2 regions of the Mycobacterium sp. SP-6446 genome follow, and region 2 is predicted to be linked to the other one. Evidence: predicted binding sites of a transcription regulator. Region 2 holds the regulator's gene; the other holds the start of a gene.
The links. The regulator LexA, encoded in region 2, represses DNA repair genes until DNA is damaged. The targets are predictions, from matches to a motif close to CGAACANNTGTTCG.

Region 1 (15,182 bases), on a different contig from region 2:
AAGAGCACCTACCTTTTTCTCGCCGACCGACACGCGGGTTGGTTGCGCGCGCCCCTGCGCTGGACATTGCGGGGATCGCTCGCGGTTCGTTCTCGTCTGATGGTGCGCAGTTCACGGCGCACGTCCCGCAGGCAGCGACTGGCAGAAGGGCGGCACTGAGTTGGCTAACCCGTTGGCAGGCAATCAAATCGACGCGGTGGTGCTGGTCGGCGGCAAGGGCACCCGGCTGCGGCCGCTGACCCTGTCGGCGCCTAAGCCGATGCTGCCGACCGCGGGGGTGCCGTTCCTCACCCACCTGTTGTCGCGGATCGCAGCGGCGGGCATCGAGCACGTCATCCTGGGCACGTCGTATCAGGCCGCGGTGTTCGAGGCCGAGTTCGGCGACGGCTCCAAGCTGGGCCTGCAGATCGACTACGTGACCGAGGAGCGCCCCCTGGGCACCGGCGGCGCGATCGCCAACATCGCCGGCCAGCTGCGGCACGACACCGTGATGGTGTTCAACGGCGACGTGCTCTCCGGCGCCGACCTGGGCCAGCTGCTGGATTTCCACCGGACCAACTCCGCCGACGTCAGCCTGCACCTGGTGCGGGTGGGCGACCCGCGGGCCTACGGCTGTGTGACCACCGACGAGCGGAACCGGGTCGTCGCTTTTGTCGAGAAGTCGGAGGATCCGCCGACCGATCAGATCAGCGCGGGCACCTATGTGTTCGAACGCCACATCATCGACCGGATTCCGCGCGGCCGCGAGGTTTCGGTCGAACGCGAGGTGTTCCCCTCGCTGCTGGCCGACCCGGACGTCAAGGTGTGCGGCTACGTCGACGCCACGTACTGGCGCGACATGGGCACCCCGGAAGACTTCGTGCGCGGATCGTCGGATCTGGTGCGCGGCATCGCCCCGTCGCCGGCCCTGCACGGCCACCGCGGCGAGCAGTTGGTGCACGACGGCGCGGCGGTGTCGCCCGGCGCGCTGTTGATCGGCGGCACCGTCGTCGGCCGTGGCGCCGAGATCGGCCCGGGTGTGCGGCTGGACGGCGCGGTGATCTTCGACGGCGTCAAGGTCGAGGCGGGCAGCGTGATCGAGCGTTCGATCCTCGGCTTCGGTGTTCGCGTCGGTCCGCGGGCGCTGATCCGCGACGGCGTGATCGGCGACGGCGCCGACATCGGCGCGCGCTGCGAGTTGCTGCGCGGCGCCCGGGTCTGGCCGGGCATCTCCATTCCCGACGGCGGCATTCGCTACTCGTCCGACGTCTAGGTTTCCCTTGTGCGCCGAACGTGCGTCTGGCCGCACGCTCGGCGTCGAATGTGCGGCTAGCCGCACGCTGGGCGGTTAATGAGTCGCGCGGGCGACGAGGTAGGCCAGCGCGTGGTCGGTACCGTCCGGCAACGCGTCGGCGGGCCACCACTGCAGGTCGTCCGACTCCTCGCTGATCGCGATCTGCGCGCCGGGCGGCGCTTGCGCGACGAATTGCAGGTCGAGGTGCCGCGTCGGCACGCCCAGCGAGCACACCACGGGGTGCACATGCACCGCGGCCAGCTCGGGCGCGATGCGCAGGCCGGCGATGCCCGATTCCTCGGTGGCCTCGCGCAGCGCCGCGGACACGATGTCGGGGTCCTCCTCGTCGCAGTGCCCGCCGAGTTGCACCCAGCGGCCGACGCGGGGGTGCAGGGTCAACAGCACCCGGGTGCCGCTGTCGTCGAGGACCAACGTCGACGCGGTGACGTGTCCGGGCACGCACTCCCGACGGCAGGCGTCGGCATGGCCGTGCACGAACGCCAGCACGGCGTGCCGCAACGAGTCCTGTCCCGGATCGGGCGCCCGCCACTCGGTGAGAATCGAGAGCGCGGAGTCCCGAACGCTCACCGGGAGCCTCGCTTGCTCCGGCGAGCGCGCAGCGCCGCCCATGCCGACCGGCACTGCGCCACCACATCCGGCGACCAGCCGAGCCCGTCGATCAGGACTCGACGGTCCACCAGGTCGAGTGCCTTGTCGATCTCGTTGGCCTTCAACAAAAGGTCGACGTCGCAGGCGAGTTCGGCGCCGGCGTAGGCCGGCGGGGGAATGGGCAGCTGCTCGGCTTCCCGCGGCTCCAACTCCAAAATCCCTCCGCCGTAGCTGCGGCCCATGATCTCGGCGAAGGCAAACGTCGCGCTGTTGTGGAACACGGCGGCAACCGCGCACGCGTCTATCTGGGAGTGGACGTGTGGGGCGAGCCGGAGCCGATGCACGGTGTCGGTGCTCGTCGCCGCGACGGCGTTGACGGTCAGCCGTGGCGCGCTGTGGATCTGGCGCAGCATGAAGAGGTCGGGAATCCACAACGACGGCGTGCCCCACCAGGGCGTGCGGATCGAGCACTTGTAGCCGCGGTGCACGCCGGCCGCCTCACCCGCGGCGATGTGCGCGAGCAGGGCGGGATCGCTCGGATCGCGGGGAGCGTCGAGCAACCAGGTCCGGTGTCCGGCCGCGAGATCGCTTGCGCGGCAGTCGGTGTCGTATACCAGGCCGGTGAGCTGCGCGCTGCGCGAAACGAGCGGGACGCAGTGCGGGGTGAGTGCGAGTTCGCGGGCTTGCGCATCGGTGAGGGTGAAGAAGCTGTTGCGCCCGGTCACGACGCCGACGTCCACGTCGGCCACAGAGCCGAGCCGGGTCAGGGTGTCGGATCCCTTGAGCGTGCGCAGCAGCCGGATCGCCGCGGGGTCCAGAAAATACTTGGTCCACTTCTCCTTTTCGTGCAACAGCGCCGGGGCCGACTCGACGTCAAGCTCGGCATCGGCCAGGGCTTCGGCGTCTCTGAGATGGACCGTGCGTATCCGCGCCGGCCCGGAACCGACGACGCCGCAGAACAATACGACCTCCTGCAGGATCCCGTCGAACACCAACCGCTCGAATGTCAGCAGCGTGATCGCAGAGAACCGGCTCAGCAGAAAGTCGCGCAACTGCGCGGCGTAGCCGACTTGAAGCAACTCGGCGGGAAGGACGAGGCCCACGCGCCCGCCGTCGCGCACCAGCACGGTGGCGGCGACGACGAAGGGCACCCAGGCGTTGGTCAACCTGCTGGGGCGCAGGCGCTCGCGCCGCATGAGCTCCAGAGCCGGCTCCCGCTGATCGGATGCCCAGTTGCCGAACCGGATGTAGGGCGGGTTTCCCGCGACCCCGTCCCAGTCGGCGGCCTCGGTATTCGCGAGCCAGGTGAACAGGTTTTCGGTGTCGACTGGAGCGAACTGCCGCGCCTTGACCGCCTCGCCCGCGACGAGTTCGACGCCCTGTGCCCGGGCGCCGAGCGCGGCGAGCTCGCGCAGGATTCGGCCGTCGCCGCAGGACGGTTCCACGATGCGCGGGCCGGCTTCCCGCACCCAGCGGGCCAGGAACCGGGCCACCGGGGCCGGGGTGTAGTAGCCGCCGCGAACCTTGTCGGCCGAGGCCGCCGCCTTGCCCGCGAACGTCGTCATCGGCCCAGTATCACTTGCGGATCAACAGATCCCCGGCGTCCGGCGCCGCGTCGCGCAATCCGGTCGGCTCCGCGGGGTAGCCGATCGCGATGGCGCCCAACGGCTCCCAATCGGACGGCAGCTCGAGCTCGGCGCGGACCAGGTCGGCGGCGAAGATCGTCGAGCCGATCCAGCAGCTGCCCAGCCCGCGCACCGCCAGCGCGACCAGCAGCGCCTGCACGGCCGCGCCGACGGCGACCGTGAACATCGTGTGCTCGGCGCCGGTGCGGTTGGCATCGGGATAGCTGTGCGCGCCGTCGGGGACCAACATCGGGATGACGACCTCGGGTGCGTCGTAAAGGATCTGGCCGCGGGCAACCCGGCGTTCGATCGAGTCCGCGGGCCGGCCGTCGCCGGCAAGGTCGGCGCGCCACTTGTCCTTCATCCGGTCCAATAGCCGGGCCCGGGTGGCCGGAGTCCGCAGCCACACGAACCGCACCGGGCGGGTGTGGTGGGGGGCCGGCGCGGTGAGGGCCTCGGCGACGGCGGCCTCCACCAGGTTTGGCGGCACCGGCTCGCCGCTGAACCGGCGCACCGATCGGCGCAACAGTTGGGCCTGCCGACGACCCAACTCGATCGCTTCGGCGGTACCGAGCCAGAACAGGTCTTCCTCGCCGGGGCGCAGCAGCTGCCGGGCGGTGGTGCCGTCGTCGGACACGACGCGCTTGGGTAGCCCGCGCACCACGGCCACCGGAACGGCGGTCAGTTTGCCCTTGACCAGGTCGGCGGCGGCCGCGATCTCGTCGGCGATCGCGATCTCGGTGACGATCAGTTCGTTGCCGTGCTGGTCGACGGCCCCCGAATAGCCGTGCAGCACAGTCAGACCCGCCGCGCCGACGGCCGCATCGGTCTGACCGTTGCGCCAGGCGCGGCCCATCGTGTCGGTGATGACCACGGCGACGTCGACGCCGAGCCGCTCGCGCAGGCCGGCGCGCAGCGCGGCAGCGCTGGCGTCGGGGTCGACGGGCAGCAGCGCGAGCTCGTCGCCGCCGACGTTGGAACCGTCCACGCCCGCGGCGGCCTGCACCAGCCCGAGCCGGTTCTCGGTGATCAGGGTCCGGCCCTTGCGTGCGAGCACGCGGACCGCCTCGTCGTCGACCAGCTTGCGCCGCAGCCGATCGCGCTCCTCGGCGTCCCGCGGCGCCTGCACCAGCCGGCCCTCGCACTTGGACACGACCTTGCTGGTGACCACCGCGACGTCGCCGTCGCGCAGCCAGGGCGCCGCGGCGGCCAGCGCCGCGCTCAGGTCGTCGCCGGGCCGGAACTCGGGGAGCCCGGGCACGGGCAGGATCTCGATCGCCGCGGCGGTGCCATGCTCTTTTGAACGGTCGGTCACGCCGTCACGCCCGCAAGGTCCAGCCCGGCGCCGACCATTTCGGCCGTCGCCTGCGGGTCGGTCATCAACAGCGGCACCGAGCGCACCGCGATCCCCTCGATGTCGGCCTGGTCGCCCTCGTGCACCAGCCAGCAATCCAGTATGCCGGTGTCGCGACGCGCCCCGTAGTGCCGGCCGACCGCTTCCGCGGTGGATTCGACCCCGATCACGGAAAGGCACGCATCGGCCATGCCGCGCAACGGCTTTCCGCCGATGATCGGCGAATAGCCGACGACCGGGGCGCTGGCTCCCCGCAGCGCGCCGCGGATGCCCGGGACGGCCAGGATGGCGCCGACGCTGACCACCGGGTTGGACGGCGCCAGCAGGATGACGTCCGCGTCGCCGATGGCGGTGACCGCTTCGGTTGCGGCGCTGGCCTTTTCGGCGCCGACGAAGGCGAAGCTGTGGGTCGGCACCCGCGCCCGGTAGCGCACCCACCACTCCTGGAAGTGGATCGCGCGGCGGCTGCCGTCCGCCGGATCGGTGATCACCACGTGTGTCTCGCAACGGTCGTCGGTGGCCGGCAGCAATCGTGCGCCGGGTTGCCAGCGGTCGCACAGCGCCGTGGTGATCTGCGACAGCGGGTAGCCCGCCTGCAGCATCTGGGTGCGCACCAAGTGGGTGGCAAGATCGCGGTCGCCGAGTTCGAACCAGTCCGGCTGCACGCCATAACGCGCCAATTCCTCTTTGGCATGCCAGGTTTCGTCGCGGTGACCCCAACCCCGTTGTGGATCGACGCCTCCACCTAAGGTATACATGCAGGTGTCCAAATCCGGGCAGACACGTAAGCCATGGATCCACGCGTCATCACCGATGTTGACGATCGCGGTTAGCTCGTGGCTGGTGGTTTCAGCATCGGGGCGCTGTTGCGCCGCGAACTGACCCAGGCCGAGCAGCTGCTGGACGCCAAGCAGGAACCGGGCGCCACCGACCCCACCGACCAGCACGGTGACCTTCACACCGCACGACAGTACCGGCCGGCGACGCACGGCATGCCGGCCACCAAGTGGGCCATAAAAGCCCATTTCGACCAGCACAATTGGGAAACTTGGGACAGTTGTGACCGACACGCCGAGCGTCAATAACAACAGAAACGCCGAAATTTGATCACGAGATGATATGGAAATGCGCCGAAGTGCTTGACCGGGCAGCTCAACCCGTGTCTAATCACATCAGTGTCATTTCCCGGTTGGCCGGCCGGTTCCGGTGTCGCAGACCGAGATTCGATCACTTGTTCGAATTGTCTGTACATCAGAACAGTGGCAACAAATCACTCTCTCAAAATCAACCTGAGGAGGCGGACGACGCATGTCTTATGAACACCTTCGGGGCGTTATGACAAGCACACCGCACACCACCATTGGTGCGACGCCGGCGCCAATTGCGCGTCCGCACCTGACCGTGGTTCCCGATGCCCCAGTGGCATTCGAACCCGAGCCCCTGCCGCCGACCGCCGATCAATGGCAGGACCGCGCGCTGTGCGCGCAAACCGATCCAGAGGCCTTCTTTCCCGAGAAGGGTGGTTCCACCCGCGAGGCCAAGAAGATCTGCCTGGGTTGCGAGGTGCGTCATGAGTGCCTGGAATACGCCCTGGCGCATGACGAACGCTTCGGCATCTGGGGTGGTCTGTCCGAGCGCGAGCGCCGTCGCCTCAAGCGCGGCATCATCTGACCCGCTTCAGACCCGCCCCAAATCTGACCCCGCCCAGCGTCATTCGTCGTCGATCGTCGGGTCGATGACCGAGGGTTCCACGTCCAGATAGATGGCCACCTGAGCAACCAGGATTTCGTGCAGCAACTCGCCAAGTTCGACGGTGTCCTTCGCCCGTCTCTCGATCGGCTTGCGGAACAACACAATTCGCGCGCGTGTCGCATTGCCGCGGACGTCGACGCCCGCCGGTATCAAGCGGGCCAGTGCGATCGGCCCATCGGCGATGACCTCGGGCGGCCACTGCACACTCTCCGGGTCCTTGGCGGTGATACGCGGGATCTCATCGACGGCCACGTCGAGCTCCGACACCCGGTCTTGCCAGCGCCGCTCGATGGGTTCGTATGCCTCGAGCACCGCCATGTCGAACCGCTCGGCGCGGCTGCGCCATCCCGGTACCGTCGGCGGCAACAGCGGACCGCGCATATCGCGGCCCCGCCGCGTGGCCCGGTGTGCAGCCGAGCGGCCCCCCGACGGGCCCTGAGACCAGCCACCGCGCGGGGAGCTGCGCGAATCGCCGCGGGAATCATTCACTGGGCCCGATGGTAACGGTTGAACATCGGGGGTCGAACGGTTGCGCGTGTCCGGCGCTTCCGCGGCGTTTGTCCACGATAGCCTTTCGTCGTGAACGTTCCCCGTCGCTGTTGCCGGCCCGGGTGTCCGCACTATGCCGTGGCGACCTTGACGTTCGTCTACTCGGACTCGACGGCAGTGGTAGGCCCGCTCGCCACCGCGCGCGAACCGCATTCCTGGGATCTGTGCGTCGGCCATGCCGGCCGGATCACCGCGCCGCGCGGCTGGGAACTGGTGCGCCACGCCGGCCCGCTGCCCAATCCCGATGAGGACGACCTGGTGGCGCTGGCGGACGCGGTGCGCGAGGTCCCGGGCGGTGGCGGGGTGCCCTATGGCGGCGCAACCGCGATGAACGGCTTCTCCGCCGACCCGGCTCTGCGCCCCGCCGGGGCCCATGCCACCGCGCCCAGCGGCGGTCTGCTCGCGCCGCCCGAGCAGCGTTCCGGACGCCGCCGCGGGCATCTGCGCGTGCTGCCCGACCCCAGTGACTAGCCGCGATTAACACCGGCGACTAGCACCGCGCACCGTTTGGACCCGTAACCTTGGCGGGCCGATAGGCTGGCTGCCAAGAGTCCAAGAAGAGTCCAAGCAAGTAGTCGTCAGGAGCCTCCGCATGTCCCGGCCCGCCGCGGCTATCCGCCGTGTCATCAAGGCTTACGACGTACGCGGGCTGGTGGGCGAGGAGATCGACGATTCGTTGGTCGCCGACGTCGGCGCCGCGTTCGCCAGGTTGATGCGCGCCGACGGGGCGCAGCGGGTGGTCATCGGCCGCGACATGCGGGATAGCTCGCCGTCGCTCGCCGCGGCCTTCGCGGCCGGGGTCAACAGCCAGGGCCTCGACGTCGTGCGCATCGGTTTGTCGTCCACCGATCAGCTCTATTTCGCTTCGGGATTGTTGGACTGCCCCGGCGCGATGTTCACCGCGAGCCACAACCCGGCGGCCTACAACGGCATCAAGCTCTGCCGGGCGGGGGCCAAACCCGTCGGCGCGGACACCGGGCTCCAGGTGATCAGCGGCGAAGTGATCGCCGGAGTACCGACGTATGACGGGCCGCCGGGCGATATCTCCGATCGGGACGTGCTCGCGGACTACGGCGAGTTTTTGCGCTCACTGGTGAACACCTCGGGGCTGCGTCCATTGCGGGTGGCGGTGGACGCCGGCAACGGCATGGCCGGGCACACCGCGCCCGCCGTGCTGGGCGCGATCGACTCGATCACGTTGTTGCCGTTGTACTTCGAGCTCGACGGTTCGTTCCCCAATCACGAGGCCAATCCGCTCGACCCGGCGAACCTGGTGGACCTGCAGCGCTACGTGCGCGAGACCGGCGCCGATATTGGGCTGGCCTTCGATGGCGACGCCGATCGCTGCTTCGTGGTCGACGAACGCGGGATGCCGGTTTCGCCGTCGACGGTGACCAGCCTGGTGGCCGCCCGCGAGCTGGGTCGCGAGATCGGCGCCACCGTTATCCACAACGTGATCACCTCGCGCGCCGTGTCCGAATTGGTCACCGAGCGCGGCGGCACCCCACTGCGCTCGCGGGTCGGGCATTCCTACATCAAAGGATTGATGGCCGAGACCGGCGCGATTTTCGGCGGCGAGCACTCGGCGCACTACTACTTCCGCGACTTCTGGGGCGCCGATTCCGGGATGCTGGCGGCGCTTTACGTGCTGGCCGCCCTCGGCGAGCAGCATCGGCCGCTGTCGGAGTTGACCGCCGACTACCAGCGCTACGAATCGTCGGGCGAGATCAACTTCAAAGTCGACGACGCGTCGCGGTGCGTGGACGCCGTGCTGAAGTCGTTCGGCAGCCGGATTCACTCGATCGACCACCTGGACGGGGTGACCGTGGATTTGGGCGACGGCAGCTGGTTCAACCTGCGCAGCTCCAACACCGAGCCGCTGCTGCGGCTCAACGTGGAGGGCCGCAGCACCGAGGACGTCGACGCGGTGGTTCAACAGGTCAGCGCCGAGATCGCCGCCGAAACCCAAACCCCAGAGGCCGCCCGGTGAACGCCACCGGAGCAATCGATCTCGAGGACACCGACGGCCTGCTCGGCGCCGACCGGGCCGGCCTGCTGCGGGCCGCGTCGTCGGCCGGCGCGCAGGTTCGCGCCGTTGCCGCCGCCGCCGAGGAAGGCGCACTGGATTCGCTGCGCGTCGACGACCGGCCGCGCAGCATCATCTGGGTGGCCGGCCGCGGGACCGCCGAGACCGCGGGGACGCTGCTGGCCGCGACGCAGGGCGGCGCAGCGTCGGCGCCGATCGCGCTCGCCGACGACGCCCCGCCGTGGATCGGCCCGCTCGACGTGCTGATCGTCGCGGGCGACGACCCCGGCGACCCCGCGCTGGTCGGGGCCGCCGCGACCGGGGTGCGCCGCGGCGCGCGGGTCGTCGTGGCGGCGCCGTACGAGGGCCCGCTGCGCGACTCCACGGCCGGGCGCGCCGCGGTGCTTGGGCCGCGCCTGTCGGTTCCCGACGAGTTCGGACTGCCGCGCTACCTGGCCGCCGGCCTGGCCGTGCTGAAATGTGTAGACCCCGCACCCGACATCGATCTGGCGCTGCTCGCCGACGAGCTGGACGCCGAGGCGCTGCGCAACAGTGCAGCCCGCGAGCTATTCACCAACCCGGCCAAGATGATTGCCGCGCGCATCTCCGACGCCCGAGTGGCGCTGGCCGGCGACTGCGCCGCGACGCTGGCGCTGGCCCGCCACGGCAGTTCGGTGCTGTTGCGGATCGCCCACCACGTCACGGCGGCGACCGGGCTTGCGGATGCGGTGGTGGCGCTGCGCGCGAGCTCGGAGTCGGGGTCCGGGTTTGGCGAAGCGCCGTCCGCCGTGGACGCTCTCTTTCATGACGAGCAAATCGACGGACCACTGCCCGAGCGACTCCGGGTGCTCGCGCTCACGTTGGCCGGCGAGCGCACGGTGGTGGCCGCGCGCGTCGCCGGGCTGAACGAGGTCTACCTCATCGCGGCCGAGGATGTGCCCGAAGCGCCCGGGGGTGTGGGCGGGTCCGCCGGTCTGGTCGGGGCGTCCGCTCCGGGTGGTGCCGCACGCACCGAGCAGCAACTGGCAGTATTAGCCGTTCGGCTGGAGATGGCCGCCGTTTACTTGAGACTGGCGCGGGGATAGAAAACAAGTGGAACTGCTTCGCGGGGCGTTACGGACGTACGCATGGGGATCGCGCACCGCCATCGCCGAATTCACCCGGCGTGCGGTGCCGGCCGCGCACCCGGAAGCCGAACTCTGGTTCGGCGCCCACCCGGGCGACCCGGCGTGGCTGGAAACGGAGCAGGGCGAAATCTCGTTGATGGAGGCGCTGGTCGCCGACCCCGAGGGACAGCTCGGTCCATGCTCGCGCGCCCGCTTCGGTGATGTGCTGCCGTTCTTGGTCAAGGTGCTGGCCGCCGACGAGCCGCTGTCCCTGCAGGCCCACCCGAGCGCCGAGCAGGCGGTCGAGGGTTACCTGCGTGAGGAACGGTTGGGAATTCCGGTGTCCTCGCCGGTGCGCAACTATCGCGACACCTCGCACAAGCCCGAGTTGCTGGTGGCGCTGGAGTCGTTCGAGGCGCTGGCCGGATTTCGCCCGGCGTCGCGCACCGTCGAGCTGCTGCGGGCGCTTGCGGTTTCCGACCTCGACCCATACATCGATCTGCTCAACGACCAGTCCGACGCCGACGGGCTGCGCGCGCTGTTCACCACCTGGATCACCGCGCCGCAGCCCGACCTCGACGTGCTGGTGCCCGCCGTGCTGGACGGCGCCATCCAGTACGTCAGCACGGGCGCAACGGAATTCGCCGCCGAGGCCAAGACGGTGCTCGAACTCGGGGAGCGCTATCCGGGCGACGCCGGTGTGCTGGCGGCGCTGCTGCTCAACCGCATCACGCTGGAACCGGGCGAGGCGATCTTCGTGCCGGCCGGCAACCTGCACACCTATCTGCGCGGTTTCGGGGTGGAGGTTATGGCCAACTCCGACAACGTGTTACGCGGTGGGTTGACCCCCAAGCACGTCGATGTGCCCGAACTGCTGCGAGTGCTGGACTTCGCCCCCACCGCCGAAGAGCGGTTGCGAGCGTCGACCCACCGCGAAGGTCTCGGGCTGATCTACGAAACGCCGACCGACGAGTTCGCGGTCGCGCTGTTGGTGCTCGACGGCGAGAACCTCGGCCACGAAGTCGACGCGTCGTGCAGCCACGAAGGGCCGCAGATCCTGTTGTGCAGCGAGGGCTCCACGACGGTGCACGCAAAGTCGGGATCGCTGACGCTGGAACGCGGAATGGCGGCGTGGGTGGCGGCCGACGACGGCCCCATCCGGCTGGTGGCGCGAGAGCCCGCCAAGCTGTTCAGGGCGACCGTGGGGCTGTGACTAGCCCTGATGGTGGCGACCCGCTTCGCCCGGCTCTGCCGCGCTCGCGATCGCCACGGCTTGCCGGCGCTCGCGCAGCCACAGCCGCATGTTGTGCGCCACGGTACGGCCCACGATCCGTGGCGGCGGGATCATATAGAGGCTGTCGAGAAGCGAGAACCGGCGCAAAAACCATTCCGCGAGAACGGGTTCGGTTTCGGCGGCCCCGAGGAATTGGTCGAACAGCGCGCCCGAGGGACGCCACCACCACGGGGCGGGCTCCTTCGTTTCGGCGTGATGGAACGCGACGTCGCCGATGCCGTTCATCGTCCACACCGGGAAGGTGGTCTTGGCCGTGGCCCGGTTGAGTTCCGCGGCCAGTTCGCTGTCCGGGAATTGCAGAGCCCGCCGCAGATGACCGGCCTGCAGTGACGTCATCGTCATCCCCTGCCCGAAGGTGGGGTTGAAGCTGGCGACGGCATCGCCGAACGGGATGATCCCGGCGGGGAAGCGGTCCAGCTTGTCATAGCGGCGCCACCTGCTGGCCGGAAAGGCGTGGAATGCCGGCTCGCCGAGGGGTTCGGCCCGCGCCAGTGCGTCGGTGAAATGGTCCGGCAGCAGTTTGTCCGCGAGCGCCAGCATCTCGGGGAACGTCCGCGGCGGCTTGGCGTCGGCCACGCCGAAGGTGGTGAGCACCCAGGTCCGGTCCTCGTAGCACAGCATCCCGAGCCCCAGCGACTCGTCATGGGAAGCGCCGGCGACGACCACCTTTTCGGCGATCAGGCCGTCGGGGATGCGGAACTGGTGGGTGGCGTAGTTGATGCCGATGTCCACGATTTCCTCGGTGGGCCGCGCATATCCCCACTGCGACAACCACACTGGCAGCCGGGTGCCCCGACCGGCCGCGTCGACCACGAGGTCGGCGCGCACGAACTCCGGCTCGCCCGCCTGGCGGTCGGCGGGGTCCAGCAGCACGCCGGTCACCCGCTGCCGGGCGGGCTCGAACCGCGGCTCGGCCACCGAGCGCCGGACGATCTTGACGTTGTCGAGGTCTTCCACTCGCCTGCGCAACTGCCACTCCAGGTGCGGCCGGCTGGGCACGTACGCGGTGAACTCGTCGCGCAGGGTGCTCCCCGTCCCCAGGACGTGCCCCGCCGCGCCGAGGTAGATGCAGTCCGGGCGGTTCTCCAGCATCGGCACGCCCGCGGCCACCATGTCTTTCAGCAGGCCCGGGAACAGGTTCTCGAACTCGATGGCCCCGCGGGCCATCAGCATGTGCAGGTGCCGGTCCTGGGGCACCGTCGCGCGGTTCGCCGGCACGCTCGGCAGCTCGTCCCGCTCATAAAGGGTGACTGCGCCATAGCAATCCGAGAGAACCCGCGCGGCGCACAGCCCGGCGATGCTCGCCCCGATGACCACCGCGTGGTTCCGCGTGTTTGCTGCGCTGTGGGGCATCCCCGCAGACTACCCACTAGGGTGCGGACCAATGGGTGACGGAAGGGGCGGGCAAATGGCCAATCGGTGGCGCATGAAGTCGGTCGAACAGTCGATCGCCGACACCGACGAGCCGGGCACCCGGCTACGCAAGGACCTGACCTGGTTGGATCTCGCGGTGTTCGGGGTCGCCGTGGTGATCGGCGCGGGCATCTTCACGGTCACCGCGTCGACAGCCGGCGACATTACCGGGCCGGCGATCTGGATCTCGTTTGTGATCGCCGCGGTCGCGTGCGCGCTGGCGGCGTTGTGCTACGCCGAATTCGCGTCGACGCTGCCGGTGGCGGGCAGCGCGTACACCTTCTCCTACGCCACCTTCGGGGAGTTCGTCGCCTGGATTATCGGCTGGAACCTGGTGCTGGAGTTGGCGGTCGGCGCGGCCGTCGTCTCCAAGGGTTGGTCGAGCTACCTGGGCACGGTGTTCGGATTCGCAGGGGGCACAGTGCATTTCGGATCGGTCGACGTCGACTGGGGCGCGCTGGTGATCGTCGGGCTGGTGTCGACCCTGATCGCCTTGGGGACCAAGTTGTCGTCGAGGTTCTCCCAGGTGATCACCGCCATCAAGGTGTCGGTGGTGATCCTGGTCGTGGTGGTCGGCGCCTTCTACATCAAACCGGCGAACTATTCGCCGTTCATTCCGAAGCCGGAAGTCGGAGGCGAAGCGTCGGGCGTCAACCAGTCGGTGTTGTCGCTGCTGACCGGGGCGCACAGCAGTCACTACGGCTGGTTTGGCGTCCTGGCGGGGGCGTCGATCGTGTTCTTCGCGTTCATCGGCTTCGACATCGTCGCGACCATGGCCGAGGAGACCAAGGAACCGCAGCGCAACGTCCCGAAGGGGATCCTGGCGTCGCTGGCGATCGTGACGGTTCTGTATGTCGCGGTCTCGGTGGTGCTTTCCGGAATGGTCTCCTATACCCAGCTCAAGACCGCCACCGGCGGCAAGTCCGCGAACCTGGCTACCGCGTTCACCGCGAACGGGTTGACGTGGACCAGCAAAATCATCTCCGTGGGGGCGTTGGCCGGCCTGACCACCGTCGTGATGGTGCTGATGCTCGGGCAGTGCCGGGTGCTCTTCGCGATGGCGCGCGACGGGCTACTGCCGCGCCCGCTGGCCAAGACCGGTTCGCGCGGAACACCGGTCCGGATCACCGCGCTGGTCGCGGTGGTGGTGGCGGCGACGGCCGCGGTGTTCCCGATCAACAAGCTCGAGGAGATGGTCAACGTCGGGACGCTGTTCGCGTTCGTCCTGGTGTCCGCCGGTGTCATCGTCTTGCGCCGGACCCGGCCGGACCTGCACCGCGGATTCAAGGCCCCGGGCGTGCCGTGGCTTCCGATCGCGTCGATATGCGCCTGCGTGTGGCTGATGGTCAACCTCACCGCGCTCACCTGGGTTCGCTTCGCGGTGTGGCTGGTGATCGGGACCGCGATTTACGTCGGCTACGGCCGCTGGCATTCGGTGCAGGGCCGCCGGGACGTCGAGCAGGCACCAGAGGCAGATGCCTTTACAAAATAGCGCTCTGTGTCTAGACAGGAGACGCAGAGCGGCGTATTGTCCAACTTCAATGTGGCATGACGTGGCATGACTACAAGGAGGTTTGGCATATGACCACACTCAGGCCGGCGAGCGGGCCCGAAGCATCGGCTGACGCGCCCGTTTGGCGGGACAAGAAGCGCCACCTGTGGCTGATGGGACTGATCGCCCCGACCGCGTTGTTGGTGATGCTGCCGATCATCTGGGGGTTGAATCAGCTCGGCTGGCACGCCGCCGCGCAGGCGCCGCTGTGGATCGGGCCGATCCTGCTCTACGTCCTTTTGCCCATCCTCGATCTGCATTTCGGGCCCGACGGCCAGAACCCGCCCGACGAGATGATGGAGCGGCTGGAGAACGACAAGTACTACCGCTACTGCACCTACATCTACATCCCGTTCCAATACCTCAGCGTGGTGCTGGCCGCCTACCTGTTCACCGCGTCGAACCTGCACTGGCTCGGCTTCGACGGCGGACTGGGCTGGGCGGGCAAGATCGGCTTGGCGCTGTCCGTCGGTGTGCTCGGCGGCGTCGGCATCAACACCGCGCATGAGATGGGGCACAAGAAGGACGCGCTGGAGCGATGGCTGTCCAAGATCACCCTGGCGCAGACCTGCTACGGCCACTTCTACATCGAGCACAACCGCGGCCACCACGTGCGCGTCTCCACCCCG
Region 2 (15,182 bases):
AAGTCTTCACCCCCTACACGGCCGACCGCGACGGTGCCCCGCCGCCGGAGCTGTTGGTGGTGAACAAGGTCGATGCCGCAAGCGATCTGACGCTGGCCAAGCTTCGCCACGGGCTGCCCGGGGCGCTGTTCGTGTCCGCGCGCACCGGCGACGGCATCGACGCGCTGCGCCGCCGGATCGCCGAACTCGCGGCGCCCACCGACACCGCCGTCGACGTGGTGATCCCCTACGACCGCGGTGACCTGGTGGCCCGCGTGCACGCCGACGGCCGGGTACAGCAGGCCGAGCACAACTCGCAGGGCACTCGCCTGGTGGCCCGCGTTCCGGTCGCGCTGGCCGCGAGCCTGCGCGAGTTCTCCGCGAAGTAAGCCTCAGCCGGGCCCGGCCGCCCAGCCGCCGACCAACCGTCTGGTTGGTATATCTTGGGCGGCAGAGTCCCCGTCGCCCGGAGGTCAGTTATGAGCAGTGCCATCAAGTACCAGCGCACTCTTTTCGAGCCCGAGCACGATTTGTTCCGCGAGTCCTACCGCGCCTTCCTCGATCGTCACGTCGCGCCGTATCACGACGAATGGGAGAAGGCCAAGATCGTCGACCGCGAAGTGTGGCTCGAGGCCGGCAAACAGGGCTTCCTCGGCATGGCCGTGCCCGAGGAGTACGGCGGCGGCGGCAACCCCGATTTCCGGTACAACACGATCGTCACCGAGGAGACCACGGCCGGGCGCTACAGCGGCATCGGATTCGGCCTGCAAAACGACGTGGTGGCGCCCTACCTGTTGCGCCTGGCCACCGAAGAGCAGAAGCAGCGCTGGCTGCCCAAGTTCTGCAGCGGGGAGTTGATCACGGCGATCGCGATGACCGAGCCGGGCACCGGCAGTGACCTACAGGGCATCAAGACCCGTGCCGTCAAGCACGGCGATCACTACGTGCTCAACGGCTCAAAGACGTTCATCACCAACGGGATCAACTCGGACCTGGTGATCGTGGTGGCGCAGACGGATCCCGAGATGGGCGCGCAGGGCTTTTCGCTGCTCGTCGTCGAGCGCGGCATGAAGGGCTTCGAACGCGGCCGCCACCTGGACAAGATCGGACTGGACGCGCAGGACACCGCCGAGTTGTCGTTCACCGACGTCCATGTTCCTGCCGAAAACCTGCTCGGCGAGGAGGGCAAGGGGTTCATCTACCTCATGCAGAACCTGCCGCAGGAGCGAATCTCGATCGCGATCATGGCGGCCGCCGCGATGGAAGCCGTGCTGAACGACACGGTGCAATACACCAAGGAGCGCAAGGCTTTTGGCAAACCGATCGGCAGCTTCCAGAACAGTCGCTTCGTGCTCGCCGAGCTGGCGACCGAGGCCACCGTGGTGCGCGTCATGGTCGACGAGTTCATCCGGCTGCACCTCGAGGAGAAGCTGACGGCCGAACAGGCCGCGATGGCCAAGTGGTACTCCACCGAGAAGCAGGTGCAGCTGATCGACCGCTGCCTGCAGCTGCACGGCGGATACGGCTACATGCGCGAATACCCGGTCGCGCGTGCCTATCTCGATGCCCGGGTTCAGACGATCTACGGCGGCACGACCGAGATCATGAAGGAGATCATCGGCCGCGGCCTCGGTGTCTAGGCCGGAGGCGGCCGCCGTCGGCGCATCGCGCGGGACGCAATCGCGTTGGCGGCCAACGAAATGTGACCGTGCGGCAAATTGATCTATTTCGCGTATCGCCGTTTTGGCCGGGTAGATTCCGGGTCAATTGACGGCCTCGCGTACCGTCGGCACATGCGTTTGGATGCTGGCCGGTCGCGACATGGGTGCGGTCGCGCATCATTTCGACATCGGAGCGATATCCGTTTTCCCAAAATTCGTGATTTGGCTTCGCATTTTCTGCTCGCTGGAGCAAAGTTATGCGAGCCCGGCGATAATGCGTACCCACGCGGGTTAGTCACTCGCGGTGGGGGTATCACCCGCTCGCAGGGTCTGCAGGATGCGGGAATGGCCACAAACCGGGGCCTATCCGTCGGCTGGGAGGCTTGGTGAACGGGCAGGGAGGTCGATTGCGCAGGCTATTCGGGCGCGCGCTGATCAGCATGGCGGCCGCCGTGGCGGCCGCGGCATTCCTGGCACCCGGAGCCTCGGCATCCCCGATCGGCGACGCCGAGGCGGCCATGATGGCCGCGTGGGAGAAGGCCGGCGGCGACGGTTCACCGCTGGGCGCCCGGAAGGGCGACGTCTACCCGGCCGGTGACGGATTCGTCCTGGACTTCGACGGCGGCAAGATGTTCTACACCACCGACACGGGCGCCAAGTTCGTGTACGGGCCGATCCTGGACAAGTACGAGGCGCTCGGCGGCCCGGTCAACAGCGATCTCGGATTCCCGACCATCAACGAAGTTCCCGGCCTCGCCGGACCCGACAGCCGCGTGGCGACCTTCTCCGCCAGCGACAAGCCCGTGATTTTTTGGACGGCCGAGCACGGCGCGTTCGTCGTGCGCGGCGCGATGAACGCGGCGTGGGACAAACTCGGCAGCTCCGGCGGCGTGCTCGGCGCACCGGCCGGCGATGAAACCTACGACGGCGAGGTCATTTCGCAGAAGTTCAACGGCGGTCAAATCTCCTGGAACCGCAAGACCAAGGACTTCACCACCACCCCGCCGGCATTGGCCGACCAGCTCAAGGGTCTGCAGGTGGCGACCGATCCCACCGCGGCCATCAACATGGCCTGGCGTGCCGCGGGTGGCGCCTCGGGCCCGCTGGGCGCCAAGCAGGGCGGGCAATATCCCATCGGCGGTGACGGAATCGCCCAGAATTTTGCCGGCGGCAAGGTGTTTTTCAGCCCGGCCACCGGCGCAAGCGCTATCGAGAGCGACATTCTGGCCAAGTACGAGTCGGCGGGCGGGCCAGTAGGAAGCGACCTGGGGTTCCCGATCGCCAACGAGTCCGACGGCGGCATTCCCTCCAGCCGGAGTTGCACGTTCGCCGCTGCCGACAAGCCGGTGATCTTCTGGACACGCGAGCACGGCGCGTTCATCGTCCGTGGTGCCATGAAGGCCGCGTGGGACAAGCTTCGCGGTGCCGGCGGGAAGCTGGGCGCGCCGGTCGGCGATCAAGCCGTGGACGGCGACGTGATCTCGCAGAAGTTCACCGGCGGCAAGATCTCGTGGAACCGCGCGAAGAACACGTTCACAACCGAGCCGTCCAACCTGGCGCCGTTGCTCTCCGGCCTGCAGGTGTCGGGGCAGAATCAGCCCAGCGGCGCGGCGATGCCGCCCCACGCCAAGAAGTTCGCCTGGCATTCGTGGTATCTGCTGGTCGTCATTCCGGTCGCGATAGTGCTTGCGCTGCTGGCGTTTCTGCCCTTGGGGTTGCGCCGGCGTCGCGCCCGGCGGGAGGCCGCGGCGGCCGCCGCCTACCAGCACGACCGCGACGTCGACCTCGGCGGCTACGACGCCGTCGCCGACGGGCACTGGGGCCACGACTACGGCCACGAGGACGCTCACGAGGACGCCCGCGTCCACGCCGATGCCGCCACCGACCACTTCCTGTTCGGCGAGCCGCAACCATCCGAAGAGGCGGGCGACGAGTCCGGAGCCCGGGTCAGCTGGTCGCGCGGCGACGAGGCCGCCGCGGAATACGGCGGCGAATGGCCGCCCGCACCCGATGAGGGCGCGGACCGGTCGGGGATCGAGTCGGTGATCGAGTCGGGGATCGAGGAGGAAGACCCCGACGCGGTGGACACCGATTCCATACCCGTCGTGTCAGAGGAGGTTCTCGCCGGATCCGACTACCCCGAGGCCGCCTACCCAGAACCCGCCTACCCCGAGGCCGCCTACCCGGAGGCCGGCTATCCGGAAGAGGACGAACCGGCCTATCTCGACGTTGACGAAGCCCTTGAGGCCGAAGAAGCCGAATATCCGGACGTGGCCGTTCCGCATACCCCAGCGGATGCTGCCCATCCGGAGGACGCCTACCCCGCCGCGGCGCCGGAGCCGGTCGATTCGGACGTCGGGTATCCCGACGTCGCGGTCGCGCACACCGCCCCAGACGTCGCGGCACCGGGCGTCGTCCCCGCCGCCGGGCCGAGGCCTGGGCGGCACGCCGCCGTCGACGCCGAAGAGGTCTCGGGCCCGGCCGGACGCCCGACCATCCACCTGCCGTTGGATGATCCGTATCAGATGCCGGACGGATATCCCATCAAGGCCAGCGCGCGCTTCGGCCTGTACTACACCCCGGAGAGCGAGCTCTACCCGGACACGCTCGCCGAGATCTGGTTGTCCAGCGAAGAAGTCGCGCAGGCCAACGGCTTTACGAAGGCCGACTGACCCCGCTCGCTAAATCTTGCGGATCACCGTGACGACCTTGCCGAGCACGGTCGCCTCGTTGCCGGGGATGGGATCGAATGCGGGATTGTGCGGCATCAGCCACACCTGACCGCCCGCGCGCTTGAACGTCTTGACGGTGGCCTCGCCGTCGAGCATGGCGGCGACGATGTCGCCGTTGTCGGCGACATTCTGCTGCCGCACCACCACCCAGTCGCCGTCACAGATCGCGGCTTCGACCATGGAGTCGCCGACCACCTTGAGCAGGAACAGCGCGCCCTCGCCGACCAATTCGCGGGGCAACGGGAAGACGTCCTCGACCGCCTCTTCCGCAAGGATCGGGCCGCCGGCCGCGATGCGCCCGAGCACGGGGACGAAGGTCGGTTCCGGCAGGGCGTCCGAGCCGGCGACTTCGGTGGCGGGCACCGCCGCCGCCGGGACGTCGTCGACACCGCGGACGTCGACGGCCCGGGGCCGGTTCGGGTCGCGGCGCAGGTACCCCTTGCGCTCCAGGGTGCGCAGTTGGTGAGCCACCGACGACGTCGACGTCAGCCCGACGGCGTCTCCGATTTCCCGGATGCTCGGCGGATAACCGCGGCTGGTCACCGACTCGCGGATGACCTTGAGGATGGTGCGCTGCCGCTCGGTAAGCGATGGATCCACGGAATGCAACCGGCCGGCCGCGCCGGCGGCGGAAGTGTCGTTGCTGTCGCTCATGGCACTGAATGTAGCCCGCGGGCCGCCAAGAATCAAACATGTGTTCGACTGGCGTGTCGCGGCGTCATCGAACCGGGGTCGAACGACTCTAGGGGCGGTGAATTAAGACCCTAAAACGGGTGAATCACACGCGTGTAACTTTCGGGGGGACCGGGTACTTCTCCTGCATGTGAGGGGTGGTGGCCGAGGTTCGGCGACGAACTTGTCGGTACCGGGGTCTAACGTTTGGGTCGTCCGACACGCTTCGCTCAAATGTTCGGGTTTCGAACACACGAGCGACTATAGTCGAACACACGAGCGAGGATTTAGTTGACCGGAGGAATGGACATGACAGTCATCCACACAGTCTCGCCGCGTACCAGCGGCACCCGGCGCCCGGCCAGTGGGCTGGTCGACTGTCCCCGCTACGACGGGGAACGGCTGGTGCGCTCCCGCCGTCCGCGCTCGTCACGGCCGGCCGGCGCGCCCATGCGTTACCACGGCACCGGCGTCGCGATGTCGGTCGCGCCGCATCGCAAGCGTCCCGTCACGCTGCTGACGACGGTCGGGCTGGCCCTGCTCGCCGGGGTGATCACCCTGTGGCTGGGGCTGGTCGCGAACCTCGGGCAGCAGGCCAACGGCGACTCCGGCCCTAAGGCCGCCGCGGTGCCCGACAGGCTGGCCGTCGTGCGGGTCGAAGCCGGGGAGTCCCTGCAAGATGTCGCGCACCGGGTGGCGCCGGACGCGCCGGCTCGCCAGGTGGCCGACCGCATCCGCGAACTCAACGACCTGAACTCGCCCGCGCTGGACGCCGGCCAGACGCTGATCGCGCCGGTCGGCTGACGGCGTGGCGGCGCATTGCGAAAACCGCTCTACGCCAAGGCTGCTCGGCTCCCGCGGAGGTGGACGGATCCTTATCGCGGCGGTATTGGCCCCGGTGGGCGGCGCGCGGGTACGCTCGGAGTGTTCTGCGAGGTATCGGCACGGCGAAGGAGCGGTCATGCACTGTCCGTTCTGCCGGCATCCCGATTCCCGGGTGATCGACTCGCGGGAAACCGATGAAGGCCAGGCGATTCGGCGCCGCCGGTCCTGTCCCGAATGCGGGCGGCGGTTCACCACCGTGGAAACCGCGGTCCTTGCCGTCGTCAAACGCAGCGGCGTGACCGAGCCGTTCAGCCGCGAGAAGGTCATCAAAGGCGTCCGCCGCGCGTGTCAGGGCCGGCAGGTCGACGAGGACGCGCTGAACCTACTGGCCCAGCAGGTGGAAGACGCGGTGCGCGCCGCGGGCTCGCCGGAGGTCCCGAGCCATGAGGTCGGCCTGGCAATCCTGGGGCCGTTGCGCGACCTGGACGAGGTGGCCTACCTGCGATTCGCGTCGGTGTATCGGTCGTTCTCGTCGGCGGAGGATTTCGAGCGCGAGATCGAAGCGCTGCGCGCGCACCGCAACGTGCCGACGGATCCGGAACCGGCCACTCGCTAGGCTGTTTTCATGCCTGCCGACTTGCATCCCAACGTCGCGGCGCTGGCGCCTCTGCTCGGCACCTGGGCCGGTCGAGGCGCCGGAGAATACCCGACGATCCAGCCCTTCGAGTATCTCGAGGAAGTCGTGTTCTCCCATGTGGGCAAACCGTTTCTGGCGTATGCGCAGAAGACCAAAGCGGTGGCCGACGGCAAACCGTTGCACGCCGAGACCGGATACCTTCGGGTGCCGCAGCCGGGTCACGTCGAGCTGGTCCTGGCGCACCCGAGCGGCATCACCGAAATCGAGGTGGGCACGTATTCGGTGACCGGCCAGCGCATCGAGGTGGAGTTGTCCACCACCGACGTCGGGTTGGCCCCGACCGCCAAAGAGGTGTCCGCGCTTGGCCGTTCGTTGCGCATCGACGGCGACGAGCTGTCGTACTCGGTGCGGATGGGTGCCGTCGGGCAACCCATGCAGCATCACCTCGCCGCGGTGTTGCACCGAAAGTCCTGACCGGTCCCGGTGCCAGCCGGAACTCAATTCAGCTGTGTCACACCGTCATTGACGACGCGCCCGGCCACCCGAACCCAGCCCTCGGGGCTCCAGGTCGTCTCGATCATGGAGCCCTTGCCCTGCGTGATGCGCAGGTCCCGGCTGAGGTGGTCGGTGATCCGTATCGCCGCGGAGCCGGTCGCTTCGTCCTCCGGCACACCCAGATTCGCGGCGAACATGCGGGCTCGCAGCGATCCGGCGGTTTGATCGATCCACGCCCACAGGTAGTGGGCGGTGTCGTCGGGATAATCGGCGGGGTCGGCGGCGAGCAGGTCGTCAACCGTATCGAATTCGTGCACGAACAATTCGGGGGCCCACTCCGAGCGTGCGCTGATGACCGTCAGCTCATCCTGGTAGCCGACCTGCACGAGGCCGGCCGGCACCCGCAGCGTGTTGACCGGCATGCCGTTGTCGCGCAGCCACCACGACAGGCCGACGGTCGGATGTCCGGCGAACGGAATTTCGGTTCGCGGGGTGTAGATCGTGGCGTGCGCAGTGGGGGAGCCGGCGGTCGGGAGATCGACGAATATCGTTTCGCTGTAGCCCAATTGGGCGGCCAGCCGTTGCCGGTCGCCGGCGTCGACCTGACTCGCATCGACCACGCCGAGGGGATTGCCGAAGTTGCGGTCGGGATCGGTGAACACCCGCAGCACCGTGACGTCGATACCCATGGCCCGACTGTACGACGCTGGGCAATGCCGCGATTATCAGGTGGCGCTGCGTTCGTCGGAGCCCATGGCGTTGAGGACCGCGACGCGGGTGTCGGCCGGGCCGGAGACGGTTTGCGCGCCGCTGCCCGTGCGGAGCAACTGGCGAAGCGCTGCCTGGTCGTATTCGGCGGGCTCGGTGGTGTCGATGAAGCGCTGGACGACGTCGATGAAGCGGGCCGGGTCGTCGTGGAAGGGGAAATGGCCGGAGCGCTGAAAGATCTCCAGCCGGGAGCCGGGCATCGCGGCGTGTGCCATGCGGGCGTGGCGGACGGGGACCACTACGTCGCGGCTGCCCCAGATGATCTGCACTGGGATGGCCTCGGTCAAATAACATCGGTCCAGCATGGTGACGATCTGCCCGCGCCAGTCCACGACGGCGCGCAGGGTGCGGCTGAACGCCGCCGACGCCGTCGGTTCGGGTAGGTCGTCCAGTATCCGCAGCACGTTGGGCAGGTCACGGCCGAGGTCGGTCGACCCGATCGCCAGGCCCGCCAGACGCCCCGCCAGCTGAACCGCCGGCAGCACCAGGGGCAGCCGCAGTAGGGCCAGGGCTTCGCTGCCCATCGGCAACGACGCGAGCCGGAAGACGACGTTGACATCCTTGGTGACGCCGCCGGCGGCGACCAAAATCAGCCGATCGACCAGATGCGGGAATTGGTAGGCGAATTGCATCGCCACCCCGCCGCCCAGCGAATGACCCACGATGGTGACGCGCTCGATGTCGAGGACGGACAGCAGGTCGCGCATCCCGTTGGCGTAGGCGGCGACCGAGTAGTCGGCTCGCGGCTTGTCCGACTGCCCGTGGCCCAGCAGGTCGGGGGCGATCACGGTAAAACGTTGGGCGAGCTTGGCCTGCACCGTATTCCACGTGGTGGAGTTGTCGCCGATGCCGTGAATCAGCAGCAGGGCCGGGCCCGAGCCGGCGATGCGGAACGCCCGCTTGTAGCCGTGGATGGTTCGGAACTGCAGGGTCGGCGCGGTCACTTCCCGCACCGGGCGAAGATTGCTCTTTCGCTTCCGCTCAGTCATCCGCCCACCTCGTTGTCGGGCCAGTTCTGAGCGTTAGCCCGAGTCGTCGTCGTCGGACTTCTTCTCGGCCTGCTGCGCCAGGAATCGCTCAAACTCTGCGCCAATCTCCTCGCCGCTAGGCAGGTCCTCGTCGCGAGTCAGTAACGACCTGTTTGCCTGAGCGTCGATGAAGGCATCGTACTGGCGCTCGAGCGCGGCCACCACTTGGGCGACTTCCGCGCTGGCCTGCACCTGCTCGTCGATTTTGGCCCGGATTTCCGCGGCCGCTTCGGTCAGCTCCGACAGCGGCAGCTCCAGCGACCCGGACTTGGCCACCTGCTCGAGCAGCGCCTGCGCGGCCGCGGGGTAGTCGGTCTGCGTCAGGTAGTGCGGCACGTGCACGGTGAACCCGACGACCTCGTGGCCATGCTGGGCCATCCGGTACTCGAGCAGGTTGGACGCGCTGCCCGGGACCTGGATCTCGGAGATCCACGGCTGGAAGTCGGCGATCAGTTCCTTGTCGTTGGAGTGCGCGGTCAGCGTGATCGGCCGCGTGTGTGGCACTGCCATCGGGACGGTGCCCAGGCCGATCGTGCGGCGCACGCCCAGTCGCTCGGCCAGCAAGCGCACGGCGGTGACGAAGCGCTCCCACTTCAGATCCGGCTCCATGCCGGCCAGCAACAGGAATGGGGTGCCGACGCTGTCCCGCAACGCGTACAAGCTCAACTCTGGATCGTCGTAATTGGTGAAGTGGTCGGTCTTGAAGGTCATCAGCGGCCGCCGGGAGCGGTAGTCCAGCAATTCGTCGATCGCGAAGGACGCGACCAGCTCGGTGTCCAGGGCGTCCTTCAGGTGCGTGGCGGCCAGGCGTATCGCGTGACCGGCGTCGGAGAACCCTTCCAGCGCGTGCACTAGCACCGGGCCGCGGCCGTCTGACGTCGACAGCTGGGGTCCCGGGAATTCGAGCTCGTACATGCCGGGCTGCCCTCGCTGATAGAGCCCGTCGTCCCGGCTTTGATCGTGGGCCATCGGGGTTGCCTCCTTTCGGGGGTTTCTCCAGGGTGCCTTAAACCAGTGTCCCCCAAATCGATGGGCACCAATTACTGCAACGCTCGGGTGCCGGACCTTAATCTGTGCGGTGCCGTACGCCCCGCGCCGAGCAGGCAAAACTATCAACACACCGTGTCCGCGATGATTGTGCTTGCGAGCGCGTGGTCAGGCATGATTGCACTCAAATGCGCGTGCCGAGGGTGTTGCTGTGTGCGGTGATCGGGGTGGCGGCGTTGCTGACGTCGTGCGACCGGCCCGCCGATCATGCGCGCCCCACCATCACCGTCCCGGTGGCCACCGGCCCGTTGGTGCAGCGGATGAGCCAGCCCCAGCAGAAGGCGGTCGCGGGCCCGGTGGACCCGGACAGGCGCGTCGGCGCGATCTTCATCGACAACGGGCCGCTGCACGTCTGCACGGGTTCCGTCGTGCATTCGACGGGCGGGAACCTGATGATCACGGCGGCGCACTGTTTGGCCGGAGCCGCCAAGATCACCTTCGCGCCCGGCCTCGTCGGCGACGCCCAGCCCGCCGCGGTGTGGAAGGCCGACGCCGTCTACCTGGACCCGCGCTGGACGGCCGGCAAGGATCCACACGCCGATTACGCGATCGCGCGGGTCAGCAACGACGCCGGCACCTCGGTCGAATCACATGTCGGCCTGGCGCTCACGCTGGGTACCACGCCGCCGCCGGGCAGCCACGTCACGGTGATGGGCTATCCGGCCGGGGTCGGCGGCTCGCCGATCGGCTGTCAGACCAGCACGTCGGTCAACGATGCCGGCTTCCCCTCGGTGGTGTGCGAAGGGCTGGTGGACGGCACCAGCGGCGCGCCGTGGGTCAGCGGCACCACCCTCACCGGGCTGATCGGTGGCTTCGAGCGCGGCGGGTGCGCCGCGAACGTGTCGTACTCCGCCCCGTTCGACGCCCAAACCGCGCAGCTGCTGGCCCGCGCCGAAGCCGGCGGGCCCGGCGATCCCGTGCCGAACGACCTCGACGACAGCTGCTGACCTAGCGGCGGAACTGAGACAGCGCGCGCATCTTGTTGGTCACGTCGAGCGCGGCGACCTTGTATGCCTCCGAGAACGTCGGGTAGTTGAACACCGCGTCGACCAGGTAGTCGACGGTGCCGCCGCATCCCATCACGGCCTGCCCGATGTGCACCATCTCGGTGGCGCTGGTGCCGAAGATGTGGACTCCCAACAGTTTTCGGTCATCGGTCGACACCAGCAGCTTGAGCATGCCGTAGGAGTCCCCGGCGATCTGGCCGCGGGCCAGCTCCTTGTACCGCGCGACGCCGACCTCATAGGGCACCGCGTCCTTGGTCAGTTCCACCTCGGTCGCCCCGACGTAGGAGATCTCGGGAATCGAGTAGATCCCGATCGGCTGCAGGTCGGTGATGCCGTCGCACGCTTCGCCGAACGCGTGGTAGGCGGCCAGCCGCCCCTGTTCCATCGAGGTCGCGGCGAGCGCGGGGAAGCCGATGACGTCGCCGACGGCATAGATGTGTTCGACCTTGGTCTTGAACTTGTCGTCGACCCAGATCCGCCCGCGGCCCTCCACCTCGAGGCCGGCATTGTGCAGATCGAGGTGGTCGGTCTGGCCCTGGCGTCCCGCGGAGTACATGACCGTCTCGGCGGGAATCTGTTTGCCGCTGGCCAGCGTCGTGACGGTGCCGGCCGAGCCGACGTCGACGGCGGTCACCTCCTCGCCGAAGCGGAACGTCACCGCGAGGTCGCGCAGGTGGAACTTCAGCGCCTCGACCACCTCGGGGTCGCAGAAATCCAGCATGTCGTCCCGCTTTTCCACGACGGTGACCTTGGTGCCCAGCGCGGCGAACATCGAGGCGTACTCGATGCCGATCACGCCGGCGCCGACGACGACCATCGAGGCGGGCAGGGATTTGAGGTCCAGGATCCCGTCGGAGTCGAGCACCCGTTCCTCGTCGAACTCGACGCCGGATGGCCGGGCCGGTCGGGTGCCGGTGGCGATGACGATGAATTCCCCACTGACGGTGGTCATTTCCCTGCGGCCGGGGTCTTCGACGACGATGGTGTGCGGGTCGATGAATCGGCCGTGCCCGAGCAGCAGGTCGATTCGGTTGCGCATCAACTGGTTGCGCACCACGTCGACTTCCTTGCCGATCACGTGCTGGGTCCGCGCCAGCAGGTCGGCCGGCGTGATCCGGTCCTTCACGCGGTAGCTCGCGCCGTAGAGCTCGCGCTGATTCATCCCGGTGAGGTAAAGCACGGCCTCGCGCAACGTCTTTGACGGGATCGTGCCGGTGTTGACGCAGACACCGCCGAGCATGCGGCCGCGTTCGATGATCGCCACGGATTTCCCGAGTTTGGCCGACGCGATGGCGGCCTTCTGGCCGCCCGGTCCCGAACCGATGACGACGATGTCGTACTCCTGCATCGAACCCATGGGATAGACGATAAGGCCCACAGTCGCGACTTTCTCCACAGACGGACGGCCCGGTCCGCGGGCGCGAGCGCGGCCTGACGGTGGCGGCCGTCAGCGTGGGGCCCATGACGACGCATCGAGCAGATTTCGACCTGAACCATCCCGGCGCGCTGATCGCCGCGCTACCGGCCGTTCTCGGCTTCGTTCCGGAGAATTCACTGGTCCTGGTGTCGGTAGGCGACGGCGAACTGGGGTCGGTGCTGCGGGTCGACCTCGGTCCGGAACTCGTCGAGCGGGTGGGGCATCTCGCCGAGGTCGCCGGCGCGGCCGGGCCCGAGGCCGCGATCGCGGTGATCGTCGAGGCTGAGGGCGCGGACTGCCCGGGGTGCAACGAGGAGTACCGGCAGCTGAGCGCCGCGCTCACCGAGGCGCTGGCACGACACGACATCGAACTGTGGGCGGTGCACGTGGTGGATCGGGTCGAGGCGGGCGGGCGCTGGCACTGTGTGGACGAGTGCGGCGCGGGCGGCGCCGTCGACGACCCGTCGGCGTCGCCGTTGGCGGCCGCGGCGGTACTCGACGGCCGGCGGCTCTATCGCCGCCGCGCCGACCTGCAGGCCGTCGTCGCGCCCGACGAGCGGGCGCAGCGCCCCGAGTTGGCGGTCGCGGTGACCGAGCGGGCGGCCGCGCGCGAAGCCGCGCCGGGCGCGGACCCAGCGGGCCGCTGCCGTCGCGACGTGCGCAACGCGATGGCCGCCGCCGCCCGGGTCGCCGGTGGTCAACCCCTCTCCGACGCCGAGGTGGCGGAATTGGGTTGCGCGCTAAGCGACCCGCAGGTGCGCGACATCCTGTACGCCCTTGCGGTCGGCCAGAAGGCCGGGGACGCCGAGTCGCTGTGGGCCGCGCTGGCGCGCGCCCTGCCACCGCCGTGGCGCGTCGAGGCGCTGGTGTTGCTCGCGTTCAGCGCTTACGCCCGCGGCGACGGGCCGCTCGCCGGCGTGTCGCTGGATGCCGCGCTGCGCTGCGCGCCGGACCATCGGATGGCGGGCATGCTGGACACCGCGCTGCAGTCCGGTCTGCGGCCCGAGCAGATCCGCGGGCTGGCGGTCAGCGGGTATCGCCTGGCCAAGCGCCTCGGCGTGCGGTTGCCGGCGCGGCGCGCATTCCGCCGACGCGCGGGCTAGCCGCGTGGATAGGGGTGTGGCTCAGACCTTTTCGACCTTGACGGCGTGCGCCATCTCGTGCGGCAGGGTGACGTTTTCGTGGCCCGGTATCAGGATGGTCACCCCGCCGCCGGCGGGGCTGGTCTCGACGGTCACTCGCGCGTTGGGCACCACGCCGGCGTCCTTGAGCCGCGTGATCAGGTCGATGTCGCCCTGGACATGCTCGGTGAGCTGGCGGACGACCACCGCCACCGGCGACCCGGCGGGCAACTCGGTCAACCGGACCAGGTCGGCGTCCTCGGCCCTGGAGTCCGGGCCCACGCCCAGGTCCAAGAGGCCGGGGATGGGGTTGCCGAACGGGGAGGTGGTCGGGTGGTTGAGCACCTTCACCAGTCGGCGTTCGACGTCCTCGCTCATCACGTGTTCCCACCGGCACGCCTCGGCGTGCACCTCTTCCCATGGCAAACCGATGACGTCGACGAGCAGCCGCTCGGCGAGGCGATGCTTGCGCATCACGGAAATGGCCAGCGCCCTGCCCTTGTCGGTGAGCTCCAGGTGGCGGTCGCCCGCCACGTGGAGCAGTCCGTCGCGCTCCATGCGGGACACGGTCTGGCTGACGGTCGGCCCACTCTGGTCGAGCCGTTCGGCGATCCGGGCGCGCAGCGGCGTCACGCCCTCTTCCTCGAGGTCGTAGATAGTGCGCAGATACATCTCGGTGGTATCGACCAGCTCGTTCATTCAGCACCCTCCGTCGACGCTGAGTCTACTTGGCCAGCTGCGCGAATGGGTCTAACGCGTCCTAGGCAGACAGTATGCCCGCCGCATCAGCGGCGGGCATACTGTCTGCTACCAGGTTCTGGTTTAGCGGTGCTAGCTCGCGTACGACCGTAGCCGATCGGCGCGCTCGCCGTTGCGCAGTTTCGCCATCACGTCCCGCTCGATCTGACGCACCCGCTCGCGGGACAGACCGAACAGTTTGCCGATCTGGTCCAGGGTCCGCGGTTGGCCGTCGTCCAGGCCGAAACGCAACCGGATCACCTGGTGCTCGCGCTCGTCGAGCGTGGCCAGCACGCTGCGGATGTCGGTGTGCAGCAGCTCGGCGATCACCGCGTTCTCGGCGGACATCGCCTCGGCGTCTTCGATGAAATCACCGAGCGGGGCTTCTTCTTCCGAGCCCACTGGCATGTCCAGGCTCACCGGGTCGCGGCTGTGCTCGAGCAGATCGTTGATCTTTTCGACCGGAATTCCGGATTCCGCGGCCAGCTCCTCGTCGGTGGCTTCGCGGCCCAGGTTCTGATGCATCTCGCGCTTGATCCGCGCCAGCTTGTTGACCTGCTCGACCAGGTGAACCGGCAGCCGAATGGTGCGGCTCTGGTCGGCCATGCCGCGGGTGATCGCCTGGCGGATCCACCACGTGGCGTACGTCGAGAACTTGAATCCCTTTGTGTAGTCGAACTTCTCCATCGCGCGGATCAGACCCAGGTTCCCCTCCTGAATGAGATCCAGCAGCGGCATGCCCCGGCCCGTGTAACGCTTGGCGAGCGAAACCACCAGGCGCAGATTCGCTTCCAGCAGGTGACGGCGCGCAGCCTCGCCGTCGCGCGCGACGGCCGCCAGCTCGCGTTTGCGGTTCTCGCCGAGGCGCTTCCGCGTTTGCAGCAGATGCTCGGCGTAAAGCCCGGCCTCGATGCGCTTGGCCAGTTCAACCTCGCCGGCGGCGTTGAGCAACGCGGTCTTACCAATACCGTTCAGATAAACGCGCACTAGGTCCGCAGCGGGGCTTTGAGCATCTAGATCGCCGTCAATCCTGGTAGTGGTGGCGTTCGCCATAG

Region 1: the regulator LexA is predicted to act here: its motif matches at 6,086-6,099, upstream of cofD (2-phospho-L-lactate transferase).

The regions. Positions count from the first base shown of each region.
Region 1 is NZ_MBEM01000223.1:36,280-51,461, forward strand. It holds gene A5736_RS19865 (glycosyltransferase family 2 protein) at 1-159, shown strand, start outside; gene A5736_RS19870 (sugar phosphate nucleotidyltransferase) at 173-1,252, shown strand; gene A5736_RS19875 (NUDIX hydrolase) at 1,328-1,861, opposite strand; gene A5736_RS19880 (class I SAM-dependent methyltransferase) at 1,858-3,447, opposite strand; gene A5736_RS19885 (coenzyme F420-0:L-glutamate ligase) at 3,458-4,822, opposite strand; gene cofD (2-phospho-L-lactate transferase) at 4,819-5,820, opposite strand; gene A5736_RS19895 (WhiB family transcriptional regulator) at 6,197-6,532, shown strand; gene A5736_RS19900 (metallopeptidase family protein) at 6,572-6,994, opposite strand; gene A5736_RS19905 (DUF3499 domain-containing protein) at 7,193-7,633, shown strand; gene A5736_RS19910 (phosphomannomutase/phosphoglucomutase) at 7,755-9,152, shown strand; gene A5736_RS19915 (TobH protein) at 9,149-10,273, shown strand; gene manA (mannose-6-phosphate isomerase, class I) at 10,281-11,507, shown strand; gene A5736_RS19925 (NAD(P)/FAD-dependent oxidoreductase) at 11,508-12,905, opposite strand; gene A5736_RS19930 (APC family permease) at 12,997-14,493, shown strand; gene A5736_RS19935 (alkane 1-monooxygenase) at 14,583-15,182, shown strand, end outside.
Region 2 is NZ_MBEM01000154.1:19,517-34,698, reverse strand. It holds gene hflX (GTPase HflX) at 1-368, shown strand, start outside; gene A5736_RS14170 (acyl-CoA dehydrogenase family protein) at 459-1,619, shown strand; gene A5736_RS14165 (hypothetical protein) at 2,027-4,312, shown strand; gene lexA (transcriptional repressor LexA) at 4,322-5,026, opposite strand; gene A5736_RS14155 (LysM peptidoglycan-binding domain-containing protein) at 5,354-5,848, shown strand; gene nrdR (transcriptional regulator NrdR) at 6,006-6,485, shown strand; gene A5736_RS14145 (peroxynitrite isomerase) at 6,495-6,980, shown strand; gene A5736_RS14140 (PhzF family phenazine biosynthesis protein) at 7,004-7,690, opposite strand; gene A5736_RS14135 (alpha/beta fold hydrolase) at 7,727-8,758, opposite strand; gene A5736_RS14130 (proteasome assembly chaperone family protein) at 8,792-9,766, opposite strand; gene A5736_RS14125 (serine protease) at 9,973-10,791, shown strand; gene sthA (Si-specific NAD(P)(+) transhydrogenase) at 10,793-12,199, opposite strand; gene A5736_RS14115 (DUF4192 domain-containing protein) at 12,313-13,371, shown strand; gene A5736_RS14110 (metal-dependent transcriptional regulator) at 13,393-14,088, opposite strand; gene sigB (sigma-70 family RNA polymerase sigma factor SigB) at 14,221-15,182, opposite strand, start outside.